Regions from separate parts of the Arthrobacter sp. DualSoilB13 genome, predicted to be linked through region 2. Evidence: riboswitches for the same ligand, from Rfam matches in the RefSeq annotation. Region 2 holds a riboswitch; each other region holds the start of a gene.
What was found. A riboswitch is a leader RNA that binds a small molecule or an ion and turns the genes downstream of it on or off. The one in region 2 is predicted to bind S-adenosylmethionine.
Positions count from the first base shown of each region.

Region 1 (5,106 bases), 1.3 Mb from region 2:
GGGGGCTGGAAAGGCGGGTGCTTCAGTCATGGCTCCATTCTTGCAGTTACCCACAAGTAACAACCTACGGTGGCGTAGGGTCGACGTCACGGGGCAGGATATGAGCGTGAGTGAGAACAATCCATTACTGAAGCCGGGCGAGCCCGTCCCGGAGCCCCACGAACCCGTTCAAAACCACCCGTGGACCCGATACGTGGCCCTGGGTGACTCCTTCACCGAGGGCATCGGCGATCCCGAACCCCGGAACCCGGGCGGCCACCGTGGTTGGGCGGATCGAGTGGCCGAGGAATTGGGCCGCGGTCAAGAGGACTTCGCCTATGCCAACCTTGCCATCCGTGGCAGGCTGCTGCAGCAGATCATCGATGAACAAGTGGGCCCGTGTTTGGAACTGCAGCCGGACCTGGTGTCCATTTCGGCTGGCGGCAACGACCTCATCCGCCCAGGCGGGGATCCCGACCTATTGGCCGAAAAGCTCGACGCCGCTGTGGCTGAGCTGAGCTCCGGCGGCGCTACCGTGGTCCTTTTCAACGGCCCGGACACGGCAGCATCGGTTCTGGGGCGTATCCGCGGCAAGGTTGCCATTTACAACGAGAACCTCCGGACCGTGGCTGCACGCCACGACGCCATCATCGCGGACATGTGGTCCTTGCGGCAGCTGGCAGACCCCCAAATGTGGGATGCCGACCGCCTGCATTTCTCCCCGCTGGGCCACCACACCATCGCCATGATGGTGCTGGACGCACTGAACGTCCACCACACTCTTGAGCCCCTGATGCCAAAGTCCCTGCCGCCGCGCACGTGGCGTGAGGCGAGGTCTTCGGACCTCGTCTGGGCCCGCGAGTACTTTGTCCCATGGGTGATCCGGAGGCTTCGGCATCGGTCCTCCGGCGATGGCATCAGTCCAAAACGTCCGACGCCGGGTCCCGTCTTCGGTTCCACCGGCACCCTGTTGCCACGCCGCTGACGTGACGCTTCTTCGCCGCGAGGTCCGCCATGCCGGGTGGTAGCTCCCTGTCCGCGGAGAGCGTCCGGCGGATACGGCTCCGGCGGCAACAACTGCGGGCCCCCCACGCCGGAGGCCCCGCGGACGTGGTCCGTAACCTCCTGGCCGTCCAGTCACAGGAGTTCGCTTATGCGAGGTGGACCCTTGCGCAGAGAAGCTCCGCCGGCTCGCCACCGGTGGTCACGGCCGCGGACGTGGAGCAGGCCGTAGCGGACGGAACCATCCTGCGGACACACATCCTCCGCCCCACCTGGCACTTCGTGCACCGGGACGACCTCGGCTGGTTGATGGGATTGTCCGCAGAGCGCCTCCACCAAGGCAACAAAGGCATGTACCGCCAGACGGGAATCGATGAGGACGCTGCTACCGCAAGCGGCCGGATCCTGGCCGCGGCCGTGGCGGACGGGGCCCACAAAACGCGGGAGGAACTGGCCGCAGTCCTGGGACAAGCCGGCTTCCCCAGCAAGGGCCTGGGCTTCATCTATCACCTCATGCACGCAGAAATCAGCCGTGTCCTGGTCAGCGGCTCCCCCGTCCGTTCCGCCGGCGGCGCCCTGAAACAAACGTATGCCTTGTTCGAGGAACGCGTTCCCGGGTTCCTAACCTCACCGTTGGCCGGGGAGGATCGTGAACAGGCACTTGGGCAATTGGCGCTGCGATACTTCAGCAGCCGGGGCCCCGCAACAGTCAAAGACTGTGCGGTGTGGTCCGGGTTGACCATGAAAGACGTGAAGCGGGGAATCGATGTGGCTGAGGAGATCTCCCCCGGGAGCCTGGGCACTGTTCACTTTGATGGCCTGGAGTTTTATCTGGCATCTGAAGAAGTGGGGGCTCTCACCAACGGCCACCATTCTTCAGCGATCCAGGACGGCGGGCTCCCCCGCCTGGACCTCATCCAGTGCTACGACGAATACGTGATGGGCTACTCACAGTCCCGGCACTTCCTTGGTGGAACGGCTCCCTACTTCCCCGAGGACAACGGACCCATGCACGTGGTCCTGGTGGACGGCAGGCTGGCCGGATGGTGGCGCCACGGTTTCTCCGGAGGGGCCTGCGAACTCGATGTCCGCATGAACCGGCCGGCAACTGCGGAAGAGCAGGACGCCTTGCAGGCCGAGGCGGATCGTTACGGCCTGTTCCTGGGCATGGAGACCAAGCTGGTGTGAAATAGCCGGGGCTTGTTCCGGGAGACGGGCCGCGTCCAGGTGGCAGGACTAAGCTGGGTTAAGACCTAGGAGGCCTGCACTGTGAACAATCTGATCTTCTGGATCATCGTCTGCTCGTGGCTGATTCCCCTCGGAATCCGCATGTACAACCGCTCCCGGGCGCGCCGGATCCAGAACGACACCTTCCGCGGCCCGGGGTACCCGCCGCAGAACCTGCCGGGCCCGGGGTATCCGCCGCAGAATTACCAGCAGCAGGAGTACCCGGGACAGGGCTACCCCGGGCAAAGGTACCCTTCGCCGGGCTACCCGGGCTACCCGTCCGAGCCCACCGTCATCCGCCCTGTGGATGACGCGCCGCAGTCCGTGCCGCCGTCGAACCCGTCCTCCCCCACCCCGTTCGCCTCGACGAGCGGGTCCGAGCCGCAAGGATACCGGGCTCGCAAGCTGGCCGAGCTGGATACAAAATTCAGCAACGGCGAGATCGCCATGGAGGATTACATGCGGCAGCGCGGCGAGATCATGAATGGCTGAACTGCCTGGCATCGGACGTTCCTTGCCGTTTAAGCAGGGTCAGCACACCAGCGTTTAGGCGAAAAACGCTTCGCGGAGCTGGGCTGAGAGCTGGCCGATTTCGGTGAGGAAGCCATCATGGCCGATCGGCGCTTCAATGACGTGGACCGGCACCTCGCCAGGCAGCGCAGCGGCCAGTTCCCGGGACTGGGCCGGGAAGTAGAGCCTGTCACTGTCCACTGCCGCCACGAAGAACTCCGCCGTGGCACCCGAAAGCGCCGCTTCCAACGATCCGCGCCCCCTGGTGACGTCGTGGGACATCAGTGCCTCGGTGATGGCGATGTAGCTGTTGGCGTCAAAGCGGCGGACCAGTTTGGTTCCTTGGTGGTCCAGGTAGCTTTCCACCTGATACCGGCCCCGCTCGCCCAATGCTGCGGCGGCGAGCGGAGTCTCCTGGTGCTGGGCTTGCCGGCCAAAGCGGACGTCCAGCTCCAGTGCCGAGCGGTAGGTGATGTGGGCGATGCGCCGGGCCAAAGCCAAACCGTGCTCAGGCGCGGGGCCACCGTAGTAGTCGCCGTTGTTGAAATTCGGGTCCTGCCTGATGGCCAGGGTTTGTGCTTGGGCAAAAGCAATCTGCTCGGCCGTGCTGTAGGCGCCTACTGCGATGACTGCGCAGCGTTTGACCCGATGGGGGTATGTCACAGCCCACTCAAGGGCGCGTGCGCCGCCCATGGATCCGCCCAATACGGCGTGCCAGGCGTCGATTCCCAGGGTATCGGCGAGGCGCGACTCTGCCTCTGTGCTGTCGCGCAGGGTGACCAGCGGGAATCGCGAGCCCCACGGGCGTCCGTCCGGGGCTTCGGATGATGGACCGGTGCTGCCGTAACAGCCGCCCACGATGTTGATGGAGATGACAAAGAACTTGTTGGTGTCGATGGTGGCACCCGGACCAACGAGTTGCTCCCACCATCCTTCCTCGTCCGTGGCTCCGCGGGCTACGTGCGTACTGCCGGTGAGTGCGTGCTGGATGAGCACCGCGTTGGAGGCATCCGCGTTCAGCTGCCCCCAGGTCTCATAGGCGAGTACGACGTCGGGGAGGAATCCGCCGGCTTCAAGTTCCAGTGGGCCTATGCCGGCGTACTTGACGGTTCCATCTTCTTCTCCGGATTTTGGAAGGGCTGTAGCAGTAATGGTCATTCCTTTGACACCTTAACCTCGCGCTTGCCCGTCGCCTTGCGTGCGAACAGGCCAGGTCTTCACCCGGGGCACCCCACCGCGGAGGAGGGTTGCCGGCCAGCAAGCCGGGGCTGTGTGCTGGCACTCATGACCTAATACGAAGAGTCTAGGAAACACAGGGGGGTTCTGGCGAAGAATGTGACAACAGTGTGACGGTCAAAGGTCATTTCGTTCGCCTACGAGCACCGCCACTGCCGCCCGGCGAATTTTCGTCGGCGCGGGCGGCAGTCGGTCTGGTGCGTTGGGCCGTGGGCGTCAGGCGCCCTTGGCAGCCCGGAATCCGGCTTCGAGGTCCGCGATGATGTCATCTACGTGCTCGATACCGACGGACAAGCGCACCAGGCCCGGGTTGACGCCCGCAACAAGTTGCTGCTCCGCGGTCAGCTGACTGTGCGTCGTCGACGCCGGGTGGATGACCAGCGAGCGGACGTCACCTATGTTGGCAACGTGCGAGTGCAGTTCCAGACCATCCACAAAACGCTTGCCCGCTTCCACGCCACCCTTGATGTTGAAGGCAACGATTGCCCCCGTGCCCTTGGGTCCGTACTTCCGGCCACGGTCATACCACGGGCTGGATGGCAGGCCCGCGTAGGCGACCGATTCGACGTCGTCGTGGCTTTCAAGCCACTCAGCCACCTTGGTGGCGTTCGCTACGTGACGCTCCACGCGCAGGCTCAAGGTCTCCAACCCCTGGGCAATGAGGAAGGCGTTGAACGGAGACACGGCCGAGCCGAGATCACGAAGCAACTGGACGCGGGCCTTGAGGATGTAGGAGAGGTTGGCACCCAACGCACCGTCCTTGCCGAGGTCCCTGGCGTAAACCAGCCCGTTGTAGCTGGGGTCCGGGGTGTTGAAGCCGGGGAAGCGTTCCGGGTCCTTGCCGAAGTCGAAGTTGCCGGAGTCCACAATCACACCGGCAATTGCGGAACCGTGACCGCCCAGATACTTGGTTGCCGAGTGGACCACAATGTCAGCGCCCCACTCGATGGGACGAATGAGGTACGGCGTTGACAGGGTGTTGTCCACGATCAGGGGCACGCCGGCCTCGTGGGCGACGCGTGCGATGCCCTCGATGTCCAGCACGTCCTGCCGAGGGTTGGAGACAACCTCGCCGAAGAACAGCTTGGTGTTCGGCTGGACGGCGTCACGCCACTGATCCAGGTTGTCCGGGTCCTCCACGAAGGTGACTGA
Region 1 is NZ_AP035865.1:1,416,182-1,421,287, reverse strand. Features, by position in the region: gene ACZ5J0_RS06595 (alpha/beta hydrolase) at 1-30, opposite strand, end outside; gene ACZ5J0_RS06590 (SGNH/GDSL hydrolase family protein) at 101-964, shown strand; gene ACZ5J0_RS06585 (winged helix DNA-binding domain-containing protein) at 994-2,169, shown strand; gene ACZ5J0_RS06580 (hypothetical protein) at 2,251-2,700, shown strand; gene metX (homoserine O-acetyltransferase MetX) at 2,755-3,876, opposite strand; SAM riboswitch class IV at 3,892-4,008, opposite strand; gene ACZ5J0_RS06570 (bifunctional o-acetylhomoserine/o-acetylserine sulfhydrylase) at 4,171-5,106, opposite strand, start outside.
Region 1: it holds a riboswitch for S-adenosylmethionine, as region 2 does, so the genes downstream of both, metX (homoserine O-acetyltransferase MetX) here and ACZ5J0_RS12405 (aminotransferase class V-fold PLP-dependent enzyme) in region 2, are expected to answer to the same signal.

Region 2 (5,106 bases):
GCCCATTCGGGGTAGGTGCGGTGGTCATTGGCGGGAACCCATCGGCCCTCGTCCACCACGTAGTCCCAACCCAATCCGTCGCGCTTGAGCCCTTGGATGCCTGCGAGCAGCCTGGAAGCGTCCTCCAACCGGGAGCCGACGCCGAAGCTGGCACGCAGAGAGCCAGACGGGAGCCCCAGGCGCTTGAGGAGCGGGTGGGCGCAGAAGCGGCCGTCCCGCAGGCCCACGCCGTGCTCTGCTGCCAGGTAGGCGGCCACCAATCCGGCGTCGAATCCTTCGACGGAGAAATTGACCACACCGATGGTGTCCAAGGAGTCTGTGAAGATCTTGTGCACGGTCACGCCGTCGATGGCTTCCAGGCCTTCCACCAAGTAGGAGCGGATGGCGGTTTCATGGGCGTGCCACTCGTCCTGGTCCAACCCGGCCAGCACCTGGGTGGCACGGGCGAGGGTTGCGGCACCCAGAACATTGGGCGAGCCGCCCTCGTGCCGCGCAGGGCCTGCTGCCCAGCTAACGGAGTCCAATCGGGCTTCACGGACTGCGCCGCCACCGGCCAGGTGCGGAGTGCCGGCGTCGAGCCAGTCGGGACGGCCCACCACAACGCCGGCACCGAAGGGGGCGTAGAGCTTGTGTCCGGAGAAGACCACGTAGTCCACGTCTGCCTCGGTGATGTTGATCCGACGGTGCGGTGCGAGTTGGGCGGCATCCACCACAATCCGTGCACCGTACTGGTGGGCCAGGGAAGCAAGCTCTGCGATGGGTAGGATCTCACCGGTGACGTTGGAGGCTCCGGTTACCGCAAGCAGGCTAACACCGCCTTGAGCCAGCTCCCCGCGGAGTTTGTCCAGGGTCTCGGCCAAGGTTGATGCCGCTACGACGCTGCGGTGCGGGACGCCCTGCCACGGAAGCAGGTTGGCGTGGTGTTCGATATCCAGGTACAGGACCTCACCTGCGGGCTTGCCGTTGATCAGCGGAAGGCAGCCGGCCAGCAGGTTCAAGGAGTCCGTGGTGTTCCGGGTGAAGATGACAGAATCATCTGCCCGCCCGCCAACGAATTCGCGGACGATGTTCCGTGAATTTTCGTACACCGACGTGCTGATCTGGGAGGCGTAGCCCGCACCGCGGTGGACACTCGCATAGTAGGGAAGGACTTCGTTGAGGTAGGCCGAGACGATGGTCAACGCCGGAGCCGATGCCCCGTAGTCGAGGTTTGCGTAGCGAACGTGTCCGCCCTGAATCAGGGGCGCTTGCAACTCGGCGCCGGTAACAGCGGCCAGCGGCCGTGCAGCGGCAGCTGTCTCTGCTGTGGTTTCTGCGGCGAAGGACGGAATGATGTTTGAGTCGAACGTGACAGTGCTCATAGGACCTCACTCAAGAGGGACCCCCATAGGGAATCCGCGCTTGCCGCATCCGTTCCGGACCGGCCGGGTCGTCACCCGGGGCACCCCACCGCGAATGGAGGGTTGCCGGCCAGCTAACCGGGGTTTAGCGCTGGCACTCGTGACCTGTAAAAAGGCTAAAGCACGTCCGGGGGGCCTTCCAAAGCCGCTGCCGATTGTTAAGCCCTTTGTTACGTCGGAGCCAAAATGCCTGCTTCGTCGAATAAAAAACGGCGGAGACCCACAAAAGGGGGCTGCCGCCGTCGAATATTCCGTTCCTGCTGGTTTGCAGGAGGACTAGAGAAGATCGTCCAGGCCCGGGTTGAGCCGCTTGAGGACTTCTGAGTGGAGGATCGAGTTGGTGGCCAGTGCATTGCCGCCGAAGGGACCGTCTTCGCCTTCCAGGGAGGTGAAACGGCCACCGGCCTCAGTGACGATGGGGACGAGTGCTGCCATGTCATATAGGTTCAGCTCAGGCTCGCAGGCGATGTCCACTGCGCCCTCGGCCACGAGACAGTACGACCAGAAGTCACCATAGGCGCGCGTGCGCCAAACATCTTCGGTGAGGTCCAGGAACTCGTCAAGATTGCCGCGTTCCTTCCAGCCCGAGAGGCTGGAGTAGGACAAGGAGGCGTCAGCCAAACTGGAGACGTTGGAAACTTTGAGGCGCGTGGCCGAGGCGAGGGACCGGCCCATGTAGGCGCCCATGTCCTTGGCGGCCCACCAGCGTTTCCCCAATGCCGGGGCGCTCACAACGCCCACCACAGGTTCGCCCTCGTCCACGAGGGCAATTAACGTTGCCCACACCGGAACACCCCGGACGAAGTTCTTGGTTCCGTCGATGGGGTCGATGATCCAACGGCGCGAGCCGTGGCCGCTGCTGCCGAACTCCTCGCCCAGGACCGCATCACGTGGGCGCGAGCGGGACAGCTGGCCGCGGATAGCTTCCTCAGCGGCCTTGTCAGCGTCAGTGACCGGCGTGAGGTCAGGCTTGGTTTCGATCTTGAGGTCCAGTGCCTTGAAGCGATCCATGGTCTGGGCATCGACTGAATCAGCGAGGACGTGGGCCAGGCGCAGGTCATCGTTGTACGTGGAAACGGGATGGGTCATGCCACCAAACTATCCTGAATCGTTCGCCTCATTGGGGACGTGAAGCCGGTAACGATCAGTTGACGGTGCCCAGTTCCTTGGTCTCTTTCGCCTCGAGTCTTGGGTCTGCACCCAACAGGCGGCGCAGGGAGGCCAACCGTGCTACTCCTGATGGTCCTGCGTGGCCATCGTTCACCCATGCATCCAGCCCGCAATTGGTGGCGGTTGCACTGTGCTTGCAGCCCCGGTCGCAGGTTTCCGTGCCGGGCTCAAGGTCCGGGAACGAATGGAGGATCCGGTCCGGGTCCACATGCGCCAGGCCGAAGGAACGGATGCCGGGCGTATCGATAATCCAGCTGCCGGACGGGGCGTCGTCCAGCTTCAGCGCCAAGGCCGAGGATGAGGTGTGCCGGCCACGGCCCGTCACCGCGTTGACGCCGCCCGTGGCGCGCTCCGCCCCTGTCAGTGCGTTAACCATGGTGGATTTGCCGACACCCGAGTGGCCCAGCATGACGGTGACTTTGCCACCTAGATGTGAGCGGAGCTGGGATACGGCGTCCTTGTCCAGCCGGGCTGAGAGTCCATCATCCGAGCGGGCATCAATGCCGCCGGCCTCGGAGTCAGCGGTACGGCTGATGATCACGGGAAAGTCCAAGCTCAGGTAATTGGCAAGGAGCTCCGCCGGATCCTTGACGTCCGCCTTGGTGATCAGCAGCAACGGCTCGATGCCGGCGTCGTATGCCGCAACCAGGGCACGATCAATAAACCCGGTGCGTGGTTCCGGGTTGGCCGCCGCAACAACCACAACAAGCTGATCGGCGTTGGCTACAACTACCCGTTCTATGGGGTCGGTATCGTCAGCGCTGCGGCGAAGAAGTGTCTTCCGCTCTTCCACCCGGACAAGCCGCGCCAAAGTGTCGGGGGACCCGGAGACATCACCTACCAGCGCGACGAAGTCCCCTGGGACAACGGGATTTCGCCGCAGCTCACGGGCGCGGGCTGCAATCACGATCCGCTCGTTGGCGGAATCTTCGCCAACAATTGCCCGGTAGCGCCCGCGGTCCACAGTGATGATCCTGCCTATCACGGCGTCATCGTGGCTGGGGCGGTCCTTGGTGCGCGGCCTGGATCCTTTTTTGCTGGGACGGATCCGGACGTCGGATTCGTCCCAGGAACGTGCGTCACGGCCCATGGTCAGTTACTGGCCTCATCAAGATCGTCGCTGTCATCTGTTTGCTGCAACATGGCCGCCCACATCTGTGGGAATTCCGGCATGGTTTTTGACGTCGTGGCGATGTCTTCGACTTGTACGCCTTCGACAGCGAGCCCGAGGATCGCGCCGGCAGTAGCCATGCGGTGGTCGGCGTAGCTGTGGACGACGCCTCCATGAAGGGCAGCCGGGCGGATCACCAAGCCATCGGCGGTTTCCTCAGCATCGCCTCCGAGGCCATTGATCTCGGCAACCAGCGCGGCAAGCCGGTCGGTTTCGTGTCCCCGGAGGTGGGCGATGCCGGTCAACCGTGAGGGCCCGTTGGCCAGGGCGCACAATGCGGCGACCGTCGGCGCCAGTTCGCTGGTTTCGTCGAAGTCGGCACCTTTGATCTCGGCCGCGCCGGTCACTGTCAGCGTTCCGTCGTCAAACGTTACTTCTGCACCCATGGCAGCCAGGATGCTCCGCCATTGATCGCCTACCTGCGTGGTGCCGGCAGGCCAATTGGGAATGCGGACGGTGCCACGTGTGGCCAGCGCCGCGGCGAGGAAGGGTCCGGCGTTGGAGAGGTCCTGTTCAATCCGTTGGTCAAAGGCCCGGATGGGGCCGGGCGAGACACGCCAGTGGTTGGGTACGGAATCGTCCACCGTGACACCCACGCTGCGGAGGACCTCCACCGTCATGGTGATGTGGTCCAAGCTGGGAACGGGTTTGCCCACGTGTTCCAGATGCAGGCCCTCAACGAACCGGGCACCCACCAGCAACAACGCGGAAACGAACTGCGATGAAGCGCTGGCATCAATCACCAGGTGGCCGCCCCGAACTTCGCCGGTACCGTCCACAGCGAAGGGAAGGGACGACGGCGTCCTGCCGCCATCTGCTGCCACCGGGACTCCGAGGGCGATCAGGGCTTCGATGATGGTCCCCATGGGCCGCTTGCGGGCGTGGGGGTCGCCGTCGAAGACTGTGACGCCGTGACGCAGCGCAGCCAATGGGGGAACGAACCGCATAACGGTTCCTGCGAGCCCGCAGTCGATTGCCGTCTCAGCTCCGGGTGCAGCCGGATCCAACGGAGTAATTTCCAGGTCCGGACCGAAGTGGCCGTCGCCGGGTACCTCCTTGACGGTGGCACCCAGATGCTGGAGAGCTTGGATCATCAGTGCGGAGTCGCGCGAGTGAAGGGGAGCCCTCAACCGTGAGGGACCATCCGCCAAAGCCGCCAACACCAGGAACCGATTTGTTAGCGACTTTGAACCTGGGACCGTCACCGTTGCGTCCACTGGCCCCTTGGCGTGAGGCGCCGGCCACAAGGGCAGCGTGGTGGCGGCTTTTGCTGATTCGGTGTTAGCGGAGGTGGTGCCGGTCATGCTTCCTTATGCTCCAACTGCGTTGTCTACGGCCTTGCGAACTGCTTTGTCTGCGCGCTTG
Region 2 is NZ_AP035865.1:2,693,234-2,698,339, reverse strand. Features, by position in the region: gene ACZ5J0_RS12405 (aminotransferase class V-fold PLP-dependent enzyme) at 1-1,361, opposite strand, end outside; SAM riboswitch class IV at 1,393-1,506, opposite strand; gene hisN (histidinol-phosphatase) at 1,677-2,489, opposite strand; gene rsgA (ribosome small subunit-dependent GTPase A) at 2,545-3,660, opposite strand; gene aroA (3-phosphoshikimate 1-carboxyvinyltransferase) at 3,663-5,045, opposite strand; gene ACZ5J0_RS12385 (DoxX family membrane protein) at 5,052-5,106, opposite strand, start outside.

Region 3 (5,106 bases), 1.1 Mb from region 2:
GTATGAGTTCAGCCACCCGCACTTCCGCCAAGGACCGCCTTTGGGGCGTCTGGGCACTCAAGGGGTACAAACGTGAATGGCTGCGGCACGACGCCGTGGCGGGTGCTGCGCTCTTTGCCCTGCTGGTGCCTGCGGGCATGGCCTACGCGCAGGCGGCCGGTTTGCCACCCGTCACAGGGCTCTACGCCACGGTGATTCCGTTGCTGGTTTACGCCGTGGTGGGGCCTTCGCGCATTTTGGTCCTGGGACCCGATTCATCCCTTGCCCCCATGATTGCCGCAGCTATTGTTCCGCTCGCAGCCGGCAGTAGTGAGAGATCGGTGGCACTCGCCGGGCTGTTGGCTGTGTTGATCGGGGTGATCATGCTCGCGGGCTCCGCCCTGAATCTCGGTGCCATCACCGGGCTGCTGTCCAAACCCATCAGGCTCGGATACCTGAACGGAATCGCCTTGCTGGTGGCGTTATCGCAGCTTCCGGCGTTCCTGGGGATAGAGGCCGACGGCGACATCTGGCAAAAGCTCGCGAAGGTCACCACCGGGTTGCTGGGCGGCGGGGTCAATGTCACCGCGCTGCTGCTAGGCGTCGGTTCCCTGGCCCTCATTTGGATCCCGCGGCTGCTGAAGTGGAAGGTACCCGGCGTCCTGCTGGCGGTGGTCGGCTCGTGCGTTGCAACGGCTGTTTGGGGCCTGAACGACGACGTCAAGGTCACCGGGGTTTTGCCGCAGGGGCTGCCGATGCCCGCGCTCGGCGGCATTGGCTGGGCTGACGCTCTGATGCTGCTTCCCGCTGCGGCCGGTATTGCCCTCATGGCTTTCGCAGACACTGGCGTCCTGTCCCAGACATTGGCAGCGAAGGAGGGAAAGAGAGTCTCGGGCAACCGGGAGATGGCGGCGTTGGGGGCAGCCAACGCAGCCACCGGCTTGCTGGGCGGGTTCCCTATATCCGGCAGTACCTCGCGGACGCCCGTGGCTGTGGACGCCGGCGCCAAATCCCAGATGACCGGGGTGGTTGGTGCGGTGCTGGTTCTGGCTTTCATGCTGCTGGCTCCCGGAGTGACCGGGTACCTGCCTTCGGCCACCCTGGCGGCCGTCGTCATCGCTGCGGCAATTGCCTTGGCCGACCCCGCCGGTGTTAGGCGGCTCTTCAGCCTGAGCCGAAGCGAATCCGTGGTCATGCTGGCTGCGTTCCTGGGCGTCCTCACCGTTGGGGTACTGCAGGGAATCGTGGTGGCCATTGCCTTGGCGCTTTTGGACTTTGTTCGGCGGGCCTGGGATCCGTACCGGACAGAACTCGGCGCCGAAGAAGGGCTCCCTGGCTATCACGATCTGGAGCGGCACCCCGAAGGCGAGCGCATCCCCGGACTCCTCATCCTCCGCTTTGATGCGCCCCTGTTCTTCGGTAATGGGCAGGTCCTAGCTGCCTTTGTCCGGGAGCAACTGGACGAAGCCCCGGAGGAGACCGCGGATCCGGTTACCCATGTCATCCTCGCCGCGGAGCCCATCACCGGGATCGACACTACGGCGCTGGATGACCTGGTCACATTGGACGAATGGCTGGCCCGCAAAGGCGTGGATTTAGTGTTCGCCGAACTGAAGGGGCCTGTCAAAGACAAACTACTCCGCCTGGGCACTGCAGCCCGTTTTACGCCCGAGCACTTCTTCCCCACTGTGGGCGCAGCCGTGCGCGCACTGAAAAACGCATAAGGGAAGCACCGCCGATTACGCAACATGACGGCCGGACACCAGCCCGCAAGTGCAGCCCGAGGCCCGCGGATGTTACGTTTTTCTTGAGTAATGAGTACCAGCGCGAAGCCCTGACTTGCTGGTCGGCAACCCTCTCTCCGGCGGGGTGCCTCAGGTGACTACTCGGCGTATCGACAACTCGAACTGCAAGCGTGACTGAGGAGCACCAGCTATGCCTGAACCTACTGAAGAAAAACTTTCCTATCGCCTGATTACTGGCCCGGACACCCGTGATTTCTGCGAGCGGATCCACAGCGCCCTCGCGGAGGGCTATGTGCTCCATGGCAGCCCGGCTGCCACGTTCAACGGCACCGACGTCATCGTTGCCCAAGCAGTGGTGCTGCCCGCCGCGATCGCCAATGCCGATGCCGCCGTTGCCAGTGCCGTTGACCAGCTTGAGAGCGACGACGACGAAGCATTCGAGGGACACGCATGAGCTACGCAGGTGACCTGACCCCGCAGGATGCGTGGGCCAAACTCGAAGAAGGTGCCATCCTGGTGGACGTCCGCACCGAGGGCGAGTGGGCCCACATCGGTATCCCCGACACCAAAGCCACGGAAAACGATCCCCTGTTCATCCAGTGGAACCTCGCCGGCGGCATCCCCAACTCCCGCTTCATCGAGGACTTGCGTCAGCAGGCACCCGAGGACCACGGCGTTGAGCTGGTGTTCCTATGCCGTTCCGGCCAGCGCTCCATCTCCGCAGCCATCGCCGCCACGCAAGCCGGTTTCACTGCCTACAACGTCTTGGAGGGCTTTGAAGGTGAACCGGACCGCTATGGTGAGCGCACCGTCAACGGTTGGAAGAACCGTGGCCTGCCGACGAATCTGGGGACTGAGTAAGTGACTTTTAATCCCGATGCCGCCGGGTGGAGCCCTGATACCCAGGCCGTCCGCGGTGGCCTTGACCGTACCAACTTCCAGGAAACGTCCGAGCCCGTTTTTCTGAACTCCGGTTTCGTCTACGAATCCGCTGCTGCCGCCGAGCGCGCCTTCACCGGTGAGGACGAACGTTTCGTTTACTCCCGCTACGGCAACCCTTCCGTTGCAACGTTCCAGGAGCGGCTGCGCCTGCTCGAAGGAACCGAAGCCTGCTTTGCGACTGCGTCAGGTATGTCCGCGGTCTTCACTGCCTTGGGTGCCCTGCTGGCTGCCGGTGACCGCGTGGTTGCCGCCCGTTCCCTGTTCGGTTCCTGCTTTGTGATCCTCAATGAGATCCTGCCACGGTGGGGCGTTCACACGGTCTTCGTAGACGGCCCGGACTTGGAGCAGTGGCGCGAAGCCCTCTCCGAGCCCACTACCGCGGTCTTCTTCGAATCTCCGTCCAACCCCATGCAGGAGATCGTGGACATCGCTGCGGTCAGCGAACTGGCGCATGCTGCCGGGGCCACCGTGGTGGTGGACAACGTCTTTGCCACGCCCCTGCTACAACGCTGCGGTGAGCTGGGAGCGGACGTCATTGTTTACTCCGGCACCAAGCACATCGACGGCCAGGGACGCGTCCTTGGCGGCGCGATCCTGGGCACCAAAGAACTCATCGACGGCCCCGTCAAGCAACTCATGCGGCACACCGGCCCTTCACTATCCGCGTTCAACGCCTGGGTGCTGACCAAGGGCTTGGAGACCATCGGACTGCGTGTAAACCACAGCTCGGCATCCGCGTTGAAGATCGCAGAGTGGCTCGAGCAGCAACCCGACATCAGCTGGGTTAAGTACCCGCTGTTAAAGTCTCACCCGCAGTACGAACTTGCGGCGAAGCAGATGAAGGCGGGCGGCACCGTCCTGACCTTTGAGCTATCTCCTTCGGCCGGACGATCAGCCAAAGAGGCTGCCTTCGCCTTGCTCGACGGTCTCTCCGTCATTGACATCTCCAACAACCTGGGCGACTCCAAATCCCTCATCACCCACCCTGCCACCACCACCCACCGGGCCATGGGACCGGAGGGGCGGGCGGCGATCGGGCTTTCGGATGGTGTTGTCCGCCTGTCCGTAGGGCTTGAAGATGTAAACGACCTCATCCTGGATCTGGAGAAGGCCCTCAAACAGGTCTAACCTTGCTGCCATGAGCGGGAACCATCCCTATCGCCGTGCCGGAGCGGTCATCGTTGCCGGCACGGTGGTGTGGTTCGTAGGAATCTCTCCAGTCTCACGCGTTTACATCACCCCCGACAACGCCGAGCGGCTGCGCATGCTCACAGCCGGACAGCGCGGCTGGATCGTGGGTCAGCACCTAACCGCCGCGGGAACAGTTGCAGTGCCGGTGGGATTCGCCGCCTTTGCCCGCGCTGTTCAGGACCAAGATGCCGTTCAAGGAAACGCATCGCATCGGAGGGCGAGGAAGTGGGCTTTCGGTGCAGCCACCGCCTTACTCGCGGGCGCCCCGTTCTTCGTCTCAAGCCTCGCCCGGCGAGCATCCGACCTTGAAGGGTTCGCCTACCGCAGGGGATCCAACGCGCCGTTCCTGGCGTACTCCGGGCTGCATGTTGTGGCGTTGGCCGCGCTCGGCGGGAGCCTTCTTTCCTTGCCCGCAAGCCGCTGGATTGGTATCACGGCTGCGGCCAGCGCACCCGTTTACGGTGCCATCCTGGCAGCCAAAAAGGACATCCCGCCGTTCTGCTTCTATCTGGTGGAGGGACTCGTCGGCGCCTACCTGATGACGTGGGAAGAACAGGACGCAAAGGCCTCCTGACCCGGGTCAGCATGAGAGGTCGTTCCTGATGCGCGCGGGGGCAGTACCCCGCACGGTCACTTTGGCGTCATGAGAGTAGCTCATCCGCAACCCCGAAAGTCCGTGTGTGCTCCATTCTGCGTCAGGAGGCCGGGTGGGGACAGGGCTGGGGCCGGCCACCCATCCGTTCCGCACCAGTTCCCGCCATCCGCACCAGAGGTATCTGGCGCAAACGGCGGAAACGGGAGCGCCAAAAACACTTACGGGTGCCGCCGGCGCGAACGGGAGCGCCAAAAGCACTAACGGGTGCCCCCGGATGTCCCGGCAGCGCCAGCGTCAGTCCTGGAAGTACTCGATTTTCGCGCCAATGGTGTTCAGTCGCTCTGCAAGGTCCTCATAGCCGCGCTCAATCACGTAGATGTTGCGAAGTTCGGAGGTGCCCCTGGCTGCCAACATGGCAAGGAGCAGGCAAGCGGCCGGGCGGAGGGCCGGCGGGCAGCCGATTTCCGCGGCACGCCATTTGGTGGGTCCGTTGACGTAGATTCGGTGCGGATCCAGCAACTGCACCTGTGCGCCCAATTTGTTGAGTTCCGTCAGGTAGATGGCTCGGTTCTCGTACACCCAGTCGTGGATCATGGTCTGGCCCTCGGCGTTGCCTGCGATCACTGCGAAGAACGGCAGGTTGTCGATATTCAG
Region 3 is NZ_AP035865.1:3,746,966-3,752,071, forward strand. Features, by position in the region: gene ACZ5J0_RS17285 (SulP family inorganic anion transporter) at 3-1,703, shown strand; SAM riboswitch class IV at 1,790-1,901, shown strand; gene ACZ5J0_RS17290 (DUF1737 domain-containing protein) at 1,915-2,178, shown strand; gene ACZ5J0_RS17295 (rhodanese-like domain-containing protein) at 2,175-2,585, shown strand; gene ACZ5J0_RS17300 (O-succinylhomoserine sulfhydrylase) at 2,586-3,794, shown strand; gene ACZ5J0_RS17305 (hypothetical protein) at 3,805-4,431, shown strand; gene ACZ5J0_RS17310 (UDP-N-acetylglucosamine 1-carboxyvinyltransferase) at 4,747-5,106, opposite strand, start outside.
Region 3: it holds a riboswitch for S-adenosylmethionine, as region 2 does, so the genes downstream of both, ACZ5J0_RS17290 (DUF1737 domain-containing protein) here and ACZ5J0_RS12405 (aminotransferase class V-fold PLP-dependent enzyme) in region 2, are expected to answer to the same signal.